DNA from 2 places in the Bacillus sp. EA-CB0995 genome. Region 1 is predicted to be linked to the other one. Evidence: a T-box and tRNA genes for the amino acid it is inferred to sense, from the RefSeq annotation. Region 1 holds a T-box; the other holds one or more tRNA genes.

Region 1 (9,406 bases):
CCCAGAACATGCCAAACATTCTAAATAGAATGCTATCTTGCTTCATACCATGAGCTTCTTCGTCTTCTTCATTTCCTTTAGATTTATCAATGAAGTGTTTCAAAGAAAGCCATGCAAGGTAAAGAGCTCCAAGTACTTTTACCCATGCTAATTTAATTAAGTACATACCAATTCCGATGGCAAGAAAACGAAATACATACGCACCAATAAGTCCGTAAAATAAAGCTTTTTTACGCTTTTCTGCTGGAAGGTGTTTTACCATAACCGCTAATACAAGTGCGTTATCAGCAGATAACAATCCTTCCAAAACAACAAGCGTACCAATTAATCCCCAAGATACTGGATCTGTTAATACTTTTACCCACATATCCCAATCAAAGAACTGTGCATACGTATTAAGGATTCCATGTAAAATCTCCATATCGTTGTTGACTCCTATTCTCTTTATAAATTTCTAAAAAGCGGAAAAGAAGGAAACGAAAGTCGCTTCCTTCTTACGCATCCAAGCCGTACGCTCTTACAAGCGCACCTAGTCCACCTTGGAAGCCGCTTCCGACAGCATTAAACTTCCACTGTCCATTATGACGGTATAATTCACAAAAGACAACTGCTGTTTCAATGGAGAAATCTTCCCCTAAATCATAGCGAATCACTTCTTCATTTGTTTCTTCGTTGGCTAAACGAACAAAAGCATTGGCAACTTGTCCAAAGTTTTGACGGCGCCCCTCCGCATCATAAATCGTTACTGTAATGGCAATACGATGTACATCAGCCGGTACCTTACTTAGGTCAACAACTAATTGCTCATCATCACCTTCACCTTCTCCAGTTCGATTATCACCTGTATGTGTAACAGAACCACAAGGAGATTGTAAATTATTATAAAAGATAAAGTCTGTTTCCTTCGTACATTTACCATCTTGATTTAATAAGAAAGCCGATGCATCTAAATCATAATCAGATCCGCCGTCATATTGTTTAATATCCCAGCCAAGACCAATAATTGCTTTCGTAAGGCCTGGGCTTGTCTTACCTAAATCAATTTTTTGGCCTTTTTGTAACTGAATGACCATATCTATTCACCTCTATTTACACAGATTCTTTACTCTACATCTAAACCAAAGTTTTTACATAAAGCTGCTAATCCGCCTTGGAAGCCGCTTCCAATCGCATTGAACTTCCAGTCATTGTTATGGCGATATAATTCACCTACTACAACCGCTGTTTCAATTGAGAAGTCTTCACCTAAATCATAGCGAATTAGCTCTGTATTCTTCTCTTCATCTAAAATGCGTACAAAGGAGTTAGATACTTGTCCAAAATTTTGATGACGACCTTCTCCATCATAAATTGTAATCGTAAAACAAATGCGTTCAATATGCGCAGGAACATTTTTCAAATCTACCTTAATTGTTTCATCGTCTCCTGCACCGTCTCCTGTACGGTTATCCCCTAAATGCTGTACAGAACCATTCGCTCCAGTTGGATTGTTGTAGAAAACAAAATCTTCTCCTCCGCCAACTTTACCGTTTGCACCAACTAAGAAAATACTTACGTCTAAATCAAAATCAGCTTGTCCATCATATTTATTTGTATCCCAGCCAAGACCAACAATTACTTTTGAAAGACCTGGATTTGTTTTCGTTAAATCTACTTTTTGTCCTTTTTGTAATGAAATAGCTGCCATATATAGCGCCTCCTTAGAGATTATTGATAACGTGTTACAATTTCGCTTAAGTTTTTAGCTTGTGCTCCGTCTCCAATTGCAGAGAATTTCCATTCACCGTTATCACGATATATTTCACCAGTAATTAGCGTCGTCTTTCCGCCGTAGTTATCCGTTAAATTATAACGTACCAACTCTTCATGTGTTTGTGGATTTTGAATACGAATATACGCATTGCGAATCATTCCAAAGTCTTGACGACGATTCACACAATCATAAATATTTACAACAAATATTAAGCGGTTCACTCTAGATGGAACTTTTGAGAGTTCCACAAAGATCGTTTCATCGTCGCCCGCTCCTTCACCTGTTAAATTATCACCTGAATGAACAATACTTCCGCAAGAAGATAATTTATTTCCAAAATAAATAAGGTCATGTTTATTTAAAAAGCGATCATTTTCAAGCATAATTACAGATGCATCACAGTCAATATTTGGCTTACTTCCAAACAATGAAGATAAAAATCCACCTGATTTTTCCATCGGATCCCAACCTAAGCCAACTTGTAACTTTGTTAAACCAGGTTGTCCTTTCGTTAAGTCGATCTTCTGTCCTTTTTCTAAAATAATAGGCATGAAGTCTCTTCCTTTCTACAAATCACTTTCCACCTAGGAAAATATTGTATTCTTTCTTTATATTGTAGCATTTTTCATAGATTGAGAAAAAGAATAATTTATCAATTATACGAAAACACCCATTTGATTTCATCGTACTGATGTAAGAAACAGGAATTTATTGAACAATCTATGCACAATTTTTTTATTTAAACTTTCACATTGTAAGCGCTTTCTGTTATACTGATTATAGGTAGGATAGCACCGGTGGCTATCAAAGCATATGGCGAAGGCGGGGCCAATGCTGCGGGTGGGATAAAAGAGTTATCCTTCTCATTTATTATACAAACCTAATTTTCTAACAGCTCAAAATGTTGATTGACAAAGCTATGGTAGCAGCTATATACCTTATAAAAATTTAAAAAGAGTGAAATCCTTTTGTGTTTGGATTTCACTCTTTTTTCTTTTAAATTAAAATAAATCATTTGAACTACTTAATACGCCTTCCCCCAATACACCATATGCTTCGCGTCTTTCTCACAGCACACACATTGTTTCGCTAATTCCTCTTGTTCAAATGGCATACAACGTGATGTAACACCTACTTCTTCTTTCAACTTTTCTTCACAAGCAAGACTTCCGCACCACATCGCTTTAATAAACCCTTGTTTTTCTTCTGCTACTTGTTTCATTTCTTCAAAAGTAGTAGCTATATATGTTTTTTCTTCACGAAATACTTTTGCTTTTTCAAAAAGAGACTGCTGAATGTCATCAAGTAATGTTGTAATACGTTCTTCTAATTCGTTTATAGATACAAATTCTTTCTCTTTTGTATCACGGCGTACAAGGACAACTTGATTTTTTTCAATATCTTTCGGCCCTACTTCTAAGCGAATTGGTACTCCCTTCATCTCATATTCATTAAACTTCCAGCCTGGTGTTTTGTTGCTTGCATCCATTTTCACACGCGCTACTTTTTGAATACGGGTTTGAAGTTCAGCTGCTTTTTCTAATACCCCTTCTTTATGCTGCGCAATTGGTATAATCATCACTTGCGTTGGCGCAATTTTTGGTGGTAATACAAGCCCATTATTATCACTGTGTACCATAATAAGTGCACCAATCATTCTCGTTGTTACACCCCAAGATGTTTGATGTGCATACTGCCATTTCCCATTCCGATCTAAAAATTTAATATCAAATGCTTCTGTGAAGTTAGTGCCAAAATTATGTGATGTACCTGTTTGCAGTGCCTTACCATCATGCATTAAACTTTCGATTGTATAAGTCGCTTTAGCTCCTGCAAACTTTTCCTTCTCTGTTTTTTGTCCTTTTATAACTGGAATAGCTAAATGCTCTTCACAAAACGAAGCATATATATTTAAAATATTAAGCGTTTCTTGCTGTGATTCTTCCGCTGTTTCATGAATTGTATGACCTTCTTGCCATAAAAATTCAGTTGTGCGTAAGAACGGACGCGTTGTTTTTTCCCAACGTACAACTGAACACCATTGGTTATATAACTTTGGTAAATCATTATACGACTGAACAATTTTCGAGAAGTGCTCACAGAATAACGTTTCTGATGTTGGACGAACACAAAGACGCTCTGCTAATTCTTCACTTCCTCCATGTGTAACCCACGCTACTTCTGGTGCAAAACCTTCCACATGATCTTTCTCTTTTTGAAGTAAACTTTCTGGAATAAACATTGGCATATACACATTTTCATGCCCTGTTTCTTTTAATTTTCCGTCCATCACTTTTTGAATATTTTCCCAGATTGCATAACCATATGGACGTAAAATCATACATCCTTTTACACTTGAATAATCAACAAGCTCAGCTTTCTTTACAATATCGGTATACCACTGTGCGAAATCTTCTTCCATTTTTGTAATGGCTTGTACTTGTTCTTTTACCATCTACTTTTCCTCCTTCAAAAAAATAAAAAAAGCCCGTGTCCCTATAATAGGGACCGAGCTTTTGCCGGCGTTACCACCCTGATTCATATACAACATGTATATGCTCTCTTGTTTGATAACGGGAATTTCCCGCTGCATATGCAGAACTCAAAGGTAGGTTCCATATTATCTTTTAAGAATCTCTCAGCCACTGGATTCTCTCTCTGCAAAAAGATTGAACATGTACTAATCCTTTTTCATCGTCATAACGATATAAATTTGTTGATTATCATAATACACACTTTATTGTAAAGCAATATAAAATTTTCTGATTCTTGTATATTCTTTTCATTTTATTTTGTTTTATACTTGTATTATATATATTTATCTCGAAAAAATTTTACGACTTGGTGAAGTAACATCCCAGTAATTGTTCCGATTAGGATAAAGAAACATAGAAAACCATATGCCATGCCTTCCCATCCACCAATGAAAAACAATGTGAATAAAAAACAAGCAAAACAAATTATAATCACAATAAGTCCAAAGGCAATGTCAAACGAACGATTCGGAAAGCTTTTCCGTAACATAAACGAAATAAAAAAAACAACAACCGTTGTGATAATACTGATTATCCAAAAGATCTCCACCTTTTCCACCCCCTTCTCCTCCTAAATATATTATATGTTATAAAGTCTGAAAATTTTAAAAATACTTTTTAAAAAGATAAGTTTTTATCACAAAGTACTAATAGTAATATATATAAATAGGATATAGAAATTTGTGGAGGTATTTTCTATGAACAAACCTGCAACAAAACATGTTATTGTTTTATCTTTTGATTGTTTATCAGCTTTAGATTTTCCTATATTACAAACACTTCCTCACTTTCGTTCTTTACTAAAACATGGTGCGTACGCTGAAAAAGTTGAGAGTATTTATCCATCTGTTACATATCCAAGTCATGCAACGATTGTGACAGGAAATTACCCTGCAAAACATGGTGTTGTAAACAATACACTGCTGCAACCTGGAAAAGAATCGCCCGACTGGCACTGGTACCGCCGTTCTATTAAAGGAACGACCCTTTATGATGAAGCACGAAAAGCAAACTTAAAAACAGCTGCACTGCTATGGCCTGTCACAGGAAAAGCAAAAATTGATTACAACATGCCAGAAATTTTCCCAAATCGGCCATGGCAAAATCAAGTACTCGTCTCCCTATTCAGCGGGAGTCCATTGTATCAACTAGAGTTAAATCAGCGTTTTGGTCATATTCGGAACGGTTTGTCACAACCAGAGTTAGATGATTTTGTTCTCGCTTCTGCGGTACACACAATTCAAACGAAAAAGCCAAATCTTATGTTTGTTCATTTCACTGACTTAGATACACAGCGCCATTATCATGGATTTTCTTCTGAAGAAACAGTAGCAGCTATTCATCGCCACGACAAACGTTTAGGTGCAATTGTTGAAGCGTTAAAAGAAAGCGGTATGTACGAAGAAACAACCATCATTGCACTCGGGGATCATAGCGCATTAGATGAGCATAAAGCTATTCAATTAAATGTCTTATTGCGTGAGAAAGGATTCCTTACTGTGAACAAAAAAGGAGAAGTAACAAATTGGAAAGCTTATTGCCAAAGCTGTGATGGTTCAGCATATATATACGTAAAAGATAAAAATGATACAGACACAATCGGGAGTTTGCACCGTTTACTGCAAGAAATCATGCAAAATGAACAAAACGGAATTGAATTTCTATTAACCGATGAGGAAGCAAAAGATCTCGGGGCTGACGGAAATTGCCTCTTTATGCTTGAAGCACGAGAAGGGTATTACTTTTTAGAAAATCATACCGGAGACTTTATAAGAGAGATTACAAGCAAAGATGTAACCTCTAGCAAAAAGTATACGTTTGGTACCCATGGCTATTCTCCATCAAAACCAAATTACGAAACAATTTTCATGGCAGCCGGTAAGGGTATTCGTCAAGGAGCAATTATTCCACGTATGCGACTTATTGATGAAGGTCCTACGATTGCAAGACTGCTTGGATTACATCTCGGTGAAACAGATGGCACTGTTATAGAAGAGTTATTGCAATTGTAAAGTTGCGTAAAAAATATGTAAATATTCAGTTAGTTTCTCTTTTTTACAAACGCCTTTTTGTACAATAACAATAGATTAGTTGGGGGAGGAACATATATGAAAAAAATGTCCAGGCAAGAAAAAGCTGGATATTATATGACTGGGCAAACTCAGTGTATTCACTTGTTATTACAACTGCTGTATTTCCAATCTACTTTAAAGCAGCCGCTAAAGAAGCTGGGCTTGCAGGTACAACATCAACTGCATATTGGGCGTATGCAAATTCCTTTGCGACACTTCTTGTGTCTATACTCGCTCCAATTCTTGGTACGATTGCTGATTATAGAGGATTTAAGAAACGTTTCTTCACATTCTTTTTCCTATTAGGCATTATTTTTACAAGTATGTTGGCAGTGGTACCAACTTCGCAGTGGATTCTCTTACTTTGCTGTTATATGCTCGCTTTAATTGGATTTGCAGGAGCAAATATTTTTTACGATGCTTTTTTAATAGATGTGACAACAGAGGAACGAATGAACCGTGTTTCAACACGCGGCTTTGCCCTTGGCTATATCGGAAGTACAATTCCATTTATCGGCTGCATGGCTCTTATTATTCTTTCACAAAAAGGTACAATTCCATTATCAGTCGGCACGGCAAGCCAAATTTCGTTCGCGATTACAGCACTTTGGTGGGGACTCTTTACTATCCCTATGTTAAAAAATGTTGAACAGCATTATTATATCGAACGCGATCCAAATCCTGTTACTACAAGCTTTAAACGTCTTATTTATACATTTAAAAATATCCGTCAATACCGAACAGTTTTTTTCTTCCTCCTTGCCTACTTCTTCTACATTGATGGAGTCGATACAATCATCACAATGTCAACAGCATATGGAACAGACCTTGGAATTAGTGCAACAAATCTATTAATTATTCTATTCGTTACACAAATCGTCGCCTGTCCGTTTGCATTGTTATATGGAAAGTTATCTGAAACATTTACCGGAAAGAAAATGCTATATGTCGGTATTATTATTTATATTATTATTTGTACGTATGCCTATTTCCTAAAAACAACGCTAGATTTCTGGATTTTAGCGATGCTCGTTGCTACTTCACAAGGTGGTATTCAAGCATTAAGCCGCTCCTATTTTGCTAAGCTTATTCCAAAAGAATCCGCAAATGAGTTTTTTGGATTTTATAACATATTCGGCAAATTTGCTGCGATTATGGGCCCCGTGCTCGTCGGTGTCACAACACAGTTAACAGGCAAAACAAACGCTGGTGTGTTAAGTATTATCATATTATTTATTATTGGTGGATTTCTTCTAACACGCGTACCAGAAGCATCTTCTGCTTCTGTAACACCACCTTCTCCAAAATCAGAAACATTATAAAGTGAAACTTCCATTCGAAGGTGCTTTTCCTTCGAATGGTTAGTTGAACCAATCGAGCCTTTATGGGCAGTTCCCCCCACCTAGCTTCCTCGCTTTTCTCTGCATCTTGAGGTGGGGGCTTACTGCCCGTTAAAACGGGGTAATAAAAAAACTCTCCCAGCTTATACTAGTGGGAGAGTTTTTTTATAATTGATTTACTTTCTGCATTTCTTGTTTTTGTATGTCCAGGATTTATAAAAAAAGAAGTTCCTTTTTTCTGAAAAATACATATAAATTCAAGATGGATAATAAATACCCAAAAAGGATTTTATATTTCCTTAATTTATTCCTTTTCATCTACATTAATCATTTATTACAACAGCTTTCACGTCTAAAATAAGATGTTTCAACAAAGGAAAGTATAAGTATCTTTATAATGATTTTCCAATATAATCAATGTGTTAATAAAAGTAACTCTGTGTTATTTTTGCTTTTCTACTAACTAATACAGCTTCAAACAATGGACACAATTGCTACATGCCAAGTGTAATTTATTACCCATTCAAAATTCTGTTTATTCAATCTTTCTAAAAATAAAAAAATATTAAACTCATAAATATACAAGTTATAATGAGGGCGTCGAGAGATAATCTATTACCTCCGGAGAAAATATCAAACCTAGTTCTGGTGCAAAAATTCTAAAGACCTTGCAAGTAATCTTCTAAAATTGGACATACTGATACGATTACTCTAAGAAAGGTGTGTGATCAGAAGGGGAATTTATTCAACACAAAAATGGAAGCGCTATCATTCGAATCTTATTTTGTTAACATTGGTCATTCTAATAACTTAGATTCAACTGCAATTAAAAATAATAAATTATGGGGGTGCTTATATGAACATGAATGTAGCATCTATTAAAGAAAAAAAGGTTGTTAAATACAAAAGTTGTTTTGATGTGGTTGGGCCGGTAATGATAGGTCCTTCAAGTTCACATACTGCAGGTGCTTTAGCTATTGGAACAGTTGCCAATAAATTATTTCAAGGTCTTCCAAAAAAAGTTGTGGTAAGGTATTATGAATCATTTGCTGAAACCCATAAAGGACACGGAACTGATTTTGCAATTATTGCTGGGATATTAGGATTTGCTGCCGATGACAGCAAAGTGCCAGATGCTATTAAAATGGCAGAATCTAAAGGGATTGACATTACCTTTATTGAAAAAGCAGGTGATAGTCCTGCTGGTCATCCAAATACGGCAGATGTATATGTAGAGGATGAAAGTCGAAGTATTAGAACGATGGGTATTTCGGTCGGCGGCGGATTAATTGAAGTCAAACATGTTGAAATTGACGGATTTAGCTTAGATCTGCAGGGGCCATTGCCAGTTATTATTGCGATTTCCGAAAGAGCTGACTTTGAATTTGTCTTACGCAAGATCTTTAAACAATATGATGTGGAAATTAACAACTTTCATAGTTTAGAAGAAAATGGAAAATATTTATATGCATTCGCTTTGGATTCGCTATTGCCTGGTGATGCTCAGAAGGAATTGGGAAGTTTAAGCAGTATGGCTAATATCATTATTCTTTAGTTAGATTAAGGGGTGAAAAAATATGTATATGACCATAAAAGAAATTGTAGATGCAGCTAATAAAAGGCAAAAGCCAATTTATGAATTAGCAATCGAACAGGAAATCGAACAAACTAAAACTTCTTATGAAGAAGTTTGGATTAAAATGGAAA
Region 2 (7,352 bases), 270 kb from region 1:
CAAAACCAAGCAATAGTAAGCAGCAATATATCGTTAATTCAGACGCATTAAACGTTCGCTCTGAACCAAATACGCAATCTGAAATTATTGATGTATTACCAAATGGGAAATTTGTTACTGTCCAAGAAGAAGAAAATGGATGGTATAAAATTATACATAACGGAACAAATGGCTATGTAAAGAAAGAGTTTTTATCTAACGGAACTCAGCCGTTAGTAAAAGGAGTTACGGTACAAGGCGGAAGCTCTTATTATGTTGCTACTCCAGCATTAAAAGTACGCAGCGGTGCAGGAACAAATACAGCTGTTATTGGTTCTTTAAAGAATGGAACACAAGTACAAGTCGTTGGAAAGGTTGGCACATGGTATAAAATTCGCTACGGATCAGGATATGGCTATGTTGGACAACAATATATATTGCAAGGACAACAACAACAGCAGCAACAGCAGCAACAAGCTAAACCATCTATTCCAGCTGTATTTAAATATCCAGTTCAAGGGAACGTGAGCTCAACATTTGATGTACGTTGGGGACAGATGCACTATGGCGTAGACTTTGCGGCAACAGGAAATGTTCCAATTCAAGCTGCTGCACCTGGCACTGTTGTTAAGTCGTACTATTCTACAAGCTATGGAAATGTTGTATTTGTTGCCCATCATATAAATGGGAACTTATATACAACTGTATATGCTCACATGAACAATCGTGCGGTTAAAGAGGGCGATAACGTAGCAACGGGTCAATTGCTCGGTTATATGGGAAATACAGGACATTCCACTGGTCAACACTTACATTTTGAATTACATAACGGGGAATGGAATTTTGAAAAAACAAATGCAGTAAATCCGCTTCCTTTCCTAGTTAGGTGATGTAAGATGACACGCAATATCCCATTAATTATTGAGTATTTAGCATTTTTCGGTCTCATTTGTTGCTTATTAATTTACAACACAAACATTGTATTTTTAAGCATCGCTATTACGTTCGTTGCTTGTGAAGTGCTGATGGAAGTATTCAAAATTCGTTTAAAACGCCATATTTCACACATATATACTGCACTGTTCATTATAAGTTCTTTACTAACAAACATTATTTATAATGGCCTAAATGCCGCCGCAATTTTCCCTGTATTCTTTATGACTATTCTTCTTATAGTATCTCAATATATATATGTCCCAGAACATCGTAAACATCAATATCAAGAAACATAGAAAGAGGGAAAATGGTGCAACGCTTATCCAAAGCTAGTCTAACAAAATCGTTTTTAGACTTATATGAAAGAATAAATGAATTTTTTGGTATTAAAGAAAATAAAAATGGCCAATTCCTTTTATATGGCATGATTTCTCTCATAATAATTTCTTTTTTTATTTACTATTAAATAAGGATTCCACATAAAGTGGAATCCTTATTTGTATTCTACGCTATTTCTTTTTATTTACTGGACAAAGTATGCTTTCTCAAAGAAATGAACTTTATGTAACCATTAGTTGAAAAAGCATCAAATTAGTGGAAAACTCACTTTATCCGCACGCATATTTTTCATAAATAAAACTTAAGTTATATTTATTTTCTAAGTTCATACGCTGTTCATCGCTACACCAGTAAAATAAAATATCATGTATTGAAGCATAGCGCTTATTCTTTAAAAATTGCTTAATAAAGGAAGGAAAACAATTTGGTAATTGTATAAATATATAATCGCGTAGTAGTTCCTCTTTATATCCTATTCCTTTACATATATACATGAGTTCTTCACAATAATATGCATGTTGTGGAACTTGAATCATCTCGAAAAATGGAACATATGATAATAATTTCCCAATAAAATGCTCATATTTTTTCATAAATTCAAATGACATATATTCCATTATTTCTTTTATAACAAATAAATAATCATCAACATGAGTTGTCTTTAATGGATTAAGATGATCTGATATTTGTGCAATCACCGCATGTTGGCATGCTACAGCAGCTCGGCTTGGTTCATAATATGTTAAGAAATCAGTGCATTTTCTATATTTTTTCAATAAATCTAGTGTGTATAAATCATAAATATATGTATTACAATATACTGCTAAACCCATTAGGTCTTCATCTAATTTCTCTCTTGATAATGTCTTTGCTTGTTTACAAAGATATAGAAACATAAATTCCAACATTTCTTTATGCGACAAAAGTGCCTTATACTTTTCAATACACTCTACATTAAATTTAATTCTTTCCCAAATAAAGTAATCATTGCTGTCTAACTCAGCAACTTTTTGTTTTATAATTAAATAATTCCAAGCAACTACTTGTGTAAACACATCCCATGATTCATAATCTAGAGATGTTTGTACGAACTCCTCTAATCCTTCATCAACCATAAAACGATAAGCTTGTTGATACCATCCCACTTCTTGACATAAACGAACAATTCGAACTAAAGTTGGCATTTCATCTTTATGAAACTTCGGTAAATTATGTAATTTTTTCATTCCATATAAAATAAAAGGAATTAAATTTTCTTTCTTATAAAATTCTTTTTCTTTCCAAGCCAGAATAGTTCGTTCTTTTCCTTCTCCTTTTGGACGCTTTGGTATAAGCAAAGAGAGTAAATCCGCAAAATTTTCCGGCTTTTCATACGCATCCGTAACCAAATTCCAATTAGGTTCGGTTTGCATAATCGTCATATAATTCCCCCCGTTTTCTATATGTATGATCAAATACTTTCATGTTAATAAACCCATTATTATATTAATAATAATATTATTATATTCAAAATAATATATAAAACTTTGTATTTATTAGTATACCATTTTTTTCATATGATACTAGTTGTTAACAATAATTTCAAAAGTAATTTACATAAAGTGAAACTTCCATCAGTGGAGGTTTTCTTCATCCCCTACCTATCTTCTTCGCTTTTTCTAAATCTCGAGGTAGGGGTCTTACTGCCCGCGAATAGCGGGATAAAGTACAACTTTAATCCGTGAGGGCTTCATCCCCCACGGATTATTAGTGAAACCAATCGGGGACATGCTAGCAGTTTACCCCTTACATAATTTGTTTTCTGCTAAATTTTGAGATGGGAGTATTACTGCCCGCGAATAGCGAGATAAAGACTAGTATAAAATATTCTATTCTTTACTTTGTATCCTCTGATATTTCACTTAAGGCAACACCCGCCTGATCATCTGCATATTTAGTTGTTGCTAAATCACCAAGTGATAACATTCCCACAATTTGCCCATGTTCAATTACCGGCAATCTTCTGATTTGGTAACGTGCCATTAACTCTGTCGCTTTTTCAACAGAGTCATCAGGAGACACTGAAACAATTTGTGTTGTCATAACATTTGTAATTTGATTAGAACCTGGATGCTTTTCTGCAATCCCTCTCACAACTAAATCACGATCTGTTACAAGACCAATAACTTGGTCATTCTCTACAACAGGAATCATTCCTATATCTTCTTCTTTCATTTTCACAGCTGCTTCATATACATTATCTAGCGGCGTACAATGTACAATATTCGTGCTCATCAATTCTCGAACGGTTGTCATAAATACCCTCCTTTACACACTTTAGCCTTTCCAATTCTCCTCATTTAAATTCGCGCTTCCTAGAAAGATAAATACAATAAGATACGCTCATTTCTATAAAAACAAAGGAAATTGCTCTTTGCCAACCTCGGAGAATTTTCTAAACAGCACCGGCTAAGGTCACAATTAGACTTTTAGTCACTAGCCATAGAACAAACTAAATGGGGTATTCTTAAATATGACGATCCATCTAAGATCATTAGGATTGAGGAGAGAAAATAATAATTTTATTCATCAGTTTAGCTAAAATAGTCAATTGATGAAATATAATGCACTATATTCTTTCCTAATTATATAAAATAATACAAAATCCTTCATTATTTACAATAAAAAATGAAATATTTCATAACATATTAAAAATAAACTTACTATCAAAATGAGCTATGGGTATTTATATCATCCAGCTACCTTCTTTGACTCCTTTGAGCCTTAAGGTAAATCCGGGAGTAGTAGGATAAACATATTTATATATTTATAAGGAGATTATTAATCAAAGATGTAGAAGGCATAATATATAATATCATTTTCTTCAAATAAAAAAGAGTCAGCATGGTGCTGACTCTTTTTGAAGTGACCCGTACGGGATTCGAACCCGTGTTACCGCCGTGAAAGGGCGGTGTCTTAACCACTTGACCAACGGGCCATGGCTCCGCAGGTAGGACTCGAACCTACGACCGATCGGTTAACAGCCGATAGCTCTACCACTGAGCTACTGCGGAATATGGTGGGCCTAAATGGACTCGAACCATCGACCTCACGCTTATCAGGCGTGCGCTCTAACCAGCTGAGCTATAGGCCCATATTTCTTACAGGGGCAGTAGGAATCGAACCCACACCGGAGGTTTTGGAGACCTCTGTTCTACCTTTAAACTATGCCCCTAAGTGGTGCCGGCTAGAGGACTTGAACCCCCAACCTACTGATTACAAGTCAGTTGCTCTACCAATTGAGCTAAGCCGGCTAGTTTACAAAAAAAAATGGTGGCTCGGGACGGAATCGAACCGCCGACACGAGGATTTTCAGTCCTCTGCTCTACCGACTGAGCTACCGAGCCTTTATGTAAATGGCGGTCCCGACCGGGGTCGAACCGGCGATCTCCTGCGTGACAGGCAGGCATGTTAACCACTACACCACGGGACCATTGGTTGCGGGGACAGGATTTGAACCTGCGACCTTCGGGTTATGAGCCCGACGAGCTACCAGACTGCTCCACCCCGCGATGATATAATATTCTTTTAAATAAAAAATGGAGGAGGTAGAGGGATTCGAACCCCCGCGCGACTCTCGCCGCCTGTCGGTTTTCAAGACCGATCCCTTCAGCCGAACTTGGGTATACCTCCGTATATATGAAGCTTTAATGGTGGAGCCTAGCGGGATCGAACCGCTGACCTCCTGCGTGCAAGGCAGGCGCTCTCCCAGCTGAGCTAAGGCCCCATTTTTTAAAACTATCGGGAAGACAGGATTCGAACCTGCGACCCCCTGGTCCCAAACCAGGTGCTCTACCAAGCTGAGCCACTTCCCGTTAATAAAGCGCGCCCGAGAGGACTCGAACCCCTAACCTTTTGATCCGTAGTCAAACGCTCTATCCAATTGAGCTACGGGCGCATATGGTGCCGAGGGCGGGGGTCGAACCCGCACGGTGGTCACCCACCGCAGGATTTTAAGTCCTGTGCGTCTGCCTGTTCCGCCACCCCGGCGTCATATTGAAAATTGGAGCGGAAGACGGGATTCGAACCCGCGACCCCAACCTTGGCAAGGTTGTATTCTACCACTGAACTACTTCCGCAAAACATATATGACTGATTGCTTATTTAATTAAAAGTGCGGGTGAAGGGAGTCGAACCCCCACGCCAAAGGCGCCAGATCCTAAGTCTGGTGCGTCTGCCAATTCCGCCACACCCGCATATTACATTTTAAAAATGGTGAGCCATGAAGGACTCGAACCTTCGACCCTCTGATTAAAAGTCAGATGCTCTACCAACTGAGCTAATGGCTCTTGAATGGCTGGGCTAGCTGGATTCGAACCAGCGCATGACGGAGTCAAAGTCCGTTGCCTTACCGCTTGGCTATAGCCCATCAAGATGGTGGAGGGGGGCAGATTCGAACTGCCGAACCCGAAGGAGCGGATTTACAGTCCGCCGCGTTTAGCCACTTCGCTACCCCTCCGACATTTAAATATATATGGTGGAGGATGACGGGATCGAACCGCCGACCCCCTGCTTGTAAGGCAGGTGCTCTCCCAGCTGAGCTAATCCTCCATTTGCCTGGCAACGTCCTACTCTCACAGGGACAAAGTCCCAACTACCATCGGCGCTAGAGAGCTTAACTTCCGTGTTCGGTATGGGAACGGGTGTGACCTCTCTGCCATCATTACCAGACTGTATTCAATTGAGACAATCATTATTATACTCGATTCACTGAAAAAGTCAACAAGTTTTTTTATATTCTCTCAAAACTAGATAACATCAATGTAGTATACATATTATATGGTTAAGTCCTCGATCTATTAGTATTCGTCAGCTCCACATGTCACCATGCTTCCACCTCGAACCTATCAACCTGATCATCTTTCAGGGATCTTACTAGCTTAACGCTATGGGAAATCTCATCTTGAGGGGGGCTTCATGCTTAGATGCTTTCAGCACTTATCCCTTCCGCACATAGCTACCCAGCTATGCCCTTGGCAGAACAACTGGTACACCAGCGGTGCGTCCATCCCGGTCCTCTCGTACTAAGGACAGCTCCTCTCAAATTTCCTACGCCCACGACGGATAGGGACCGAACTGTCTCACGACGTTCTGAACCCAGCTCGCGTACCGCTTTAATGGGCGAACAGCCCAACCCTTGGGACCGACTACAGCCCCAGGATGCGATGAGCCGACATCGAGGTGCCAAACCTCCCCGTCGATGTGGACTCTTGGGGGAGATAAGCCTGTTATCCCCGGGGTAGCTTTTATCCGTTGAGCGATGGCCCTTCCATGCGGAACCACCGGATCACTAAGCCCGACTTTCGTCCCTGCTCGACTTGTAGGTCTCGCAGTCAAGCTCCCTTATGCCTTTGCACTCTACGAATGATTTCCAACCATTCTGAGGGAACCTTTGGGCGCCTCCGTTACTTTTTAGGAGGCGACCGCCCCAGTCAAACTGCCCACCTGACACTGTCTCCCGGGTCGATAAGACCCGTAGGTTAGAATTTCAATACAGCCAGGGCGGTATCCCACCAGCGCCTCCACCGAAGCTAGCGCTCCGGCTTCAAAGGCTCCCGCCTATCCTGTACAAGCTGTACCAAAATTCAATATCAGGCTACAGTAAAGCTCCACGGGGTCTTTCCGTCCTGTCGCGGGTAACCTGCATCTTCACAGGTACTATAATTTCACCGAGTCTCTGGTTGAGACAGTGCCCAAATCGTTACACCTTTCGTGCGGGTCGGAACTTACCCGACAAGGAATTTCGCTACCTTAGGACCGTTATAGTTACGGCCGCCGTTTACTGGGGCTTCAGTTCAGAGCTTCGCTTGCGCTAACCCCTCTCCTTAACCTTCCAGCACCGGGCAGGTGTCAGCCCCTATACTTCGCCTTACGGCTTCGCAGAGACCTGTGTTTTTGCTAAACAGTCGCTTGGGCCTATTCACTGCGGCTTTCCGTTAAGAAAGCACCCCTTCTCCCGAAGTTACGGGGTCATTTTGCCGAGTTCCTTAACCAGAGTTCTCTCGCACACCTTAGGATTCTCTCCTCGCCTACCTGTGTCGGTTTGCGGTACAGGCACC

The links. A T-box is a leader RNA that pairs with one kind of tRNA and senses whether it is charged. The one in region 1 lies ahead of proS (proline--tRNA ligase), so its partner is inferred to be a tRNA-Pro.
Positions count from the first base shown of each region.
Region 2: it encodes a tRNA-Pro, which carries the amino acid that the T-box ahead of proS (proline--tRNA ligase) is inferred to sense. The anticodon was not compared.

Region 1 is NZ_CP169269.1:4,324,640-4,334,045, forward strand. It holds gene ACEWFJ_RS22200 (TerC family protein) at 1-421, opposite strand, end outside; gene ACEWFJ_RS22205 (TerD family protein) at 495-1,073, opposite strand; gene ACEWFJ_RS22210 (TerD family protein) at 1,103-1,687, opposite strand; gene ACEWFJ_RS22215 (TerD family protein) at 1,708-2,304, opposite strand; gene proS (proline--tRNA ligase) at 2,778-4,208, opposite strand; T-box leader at 4,254-4,457, opposite strand; gene ACEWFJ_RS22225 (YesK-like family protein) at 4,562-4,837, opposite strand; gene ACEWFJ_RS22230 (alkaline phosphatase family protein) at 4,986-6,299, shown strand; partial or broken gene ACEWFJ_RS22235 (MFS transporter) at 6,396-7,681, shown strand; gene sdaAB (L-serine ammonia-lyase, iron-sulfur-dependent subunit beta) at 8,556-9,254, shown strand; gene sdaAA (L-serine ammonia-lyase, iron-sulfur-dependent, subunit alpha) at 9,277-9,406, shown strand, end outside.
Region 2 is NZ_CP169269.1:4,052,479-4,059,830, forward strand. It holds gene ACEWFJ_RS20815 (SH3 domain-containing protein) at 1-869, shown strand, start outside; gene ACEWFJ_RS20820 (hypothetical protein) at 876-1,211, shown strand; gene ACEWFJ_RS20825 (DUF3965 domain-containing protein) at 1,524-2,675, opposite strand; gene ACEWFJ_RS20830 (CBS domain-containing protein) at 3,130-3,549, opposite strand; tRNA gene ACEWFJ_RS20835 (tRNA-Glu) at 4,160-4,231, opposite strand; tRNA gene ACEWFJ_RS20840 (tRNA-Asn) at 4,233-4,307, opposite strand; tRNA gene ACEWFJ_RS20845 (tRNA-Ile) at 4,311-4,387, opposite strand; tRNA gene ACEWFJ_RS20850 (tRNA-Trp) at 4,398-4,468, opposite strand; tRNA gene ACEWFJ_RS20855 (tRNA-Thr) at 4,472-4,547, opposite strand; tRNA gene ACEWFJ_RS20860 (tRNA-Phe) at 4,565-4,640, opposite strand; tRNA gene ACEWFJ_RS20865 (tRNA-Asp) at 4,651-4,726, opposite strand; tRNA gene ACEWFJ_RS20870 (tRNA-Met) at 4,729-4,805, opposite strand; tRNA gene ACEWFJ_RS20875 (tRNA-Ser) at 4,834-4,926, opposite strand; tRNA gene ACEWFJ_RS20880 (tRNA-Ala) at 4,945-5,020, opposite strand; tRNA gene ACEWFJ_RS20885 (tRNA-Pro) at 5,035-5,108, opposite strand; tRNA gene ACEWFJ_RS20890 (tRNA-Arg) at 5,118-5,191, opposite strand; tRNA gene ACEWFJ_RS20895 (tRNA-Leu) at 5,195-5,283, opposite strand; tRNA gene ACEWFJ_RS20900 (tRNA-Gly) at 5,298-5,372, opposite strand; tRNA gene ACEWFJ_RS20905 (tRNA-Leu) at 5,409-5,489, opposite strand; tRNA gene ACEWFJ_RS20910 (tRNA-Lys) at 5,507-5,582, opposite strand; tRNA gene ACEWFJ_RS20915 (tRNA-Gln) at 5,588-5,662, opposite strand; tRNA gene ACEWFJ_RS20920 (tRNA-Tyr) at 5,669-5,752, opposite strand; tRNA gene ACEWFJ_RS20925 (tRNA-Val) at 5,769-5,844, opposite strand; rRNA gene rrf (5S ribosomal RNA) at 5,849-5,964, opposite strand; rRNA gene ACEWFJ_RS20935 (23S ribosomal RNA) at 6,073-7,352, opposite strand, start outside.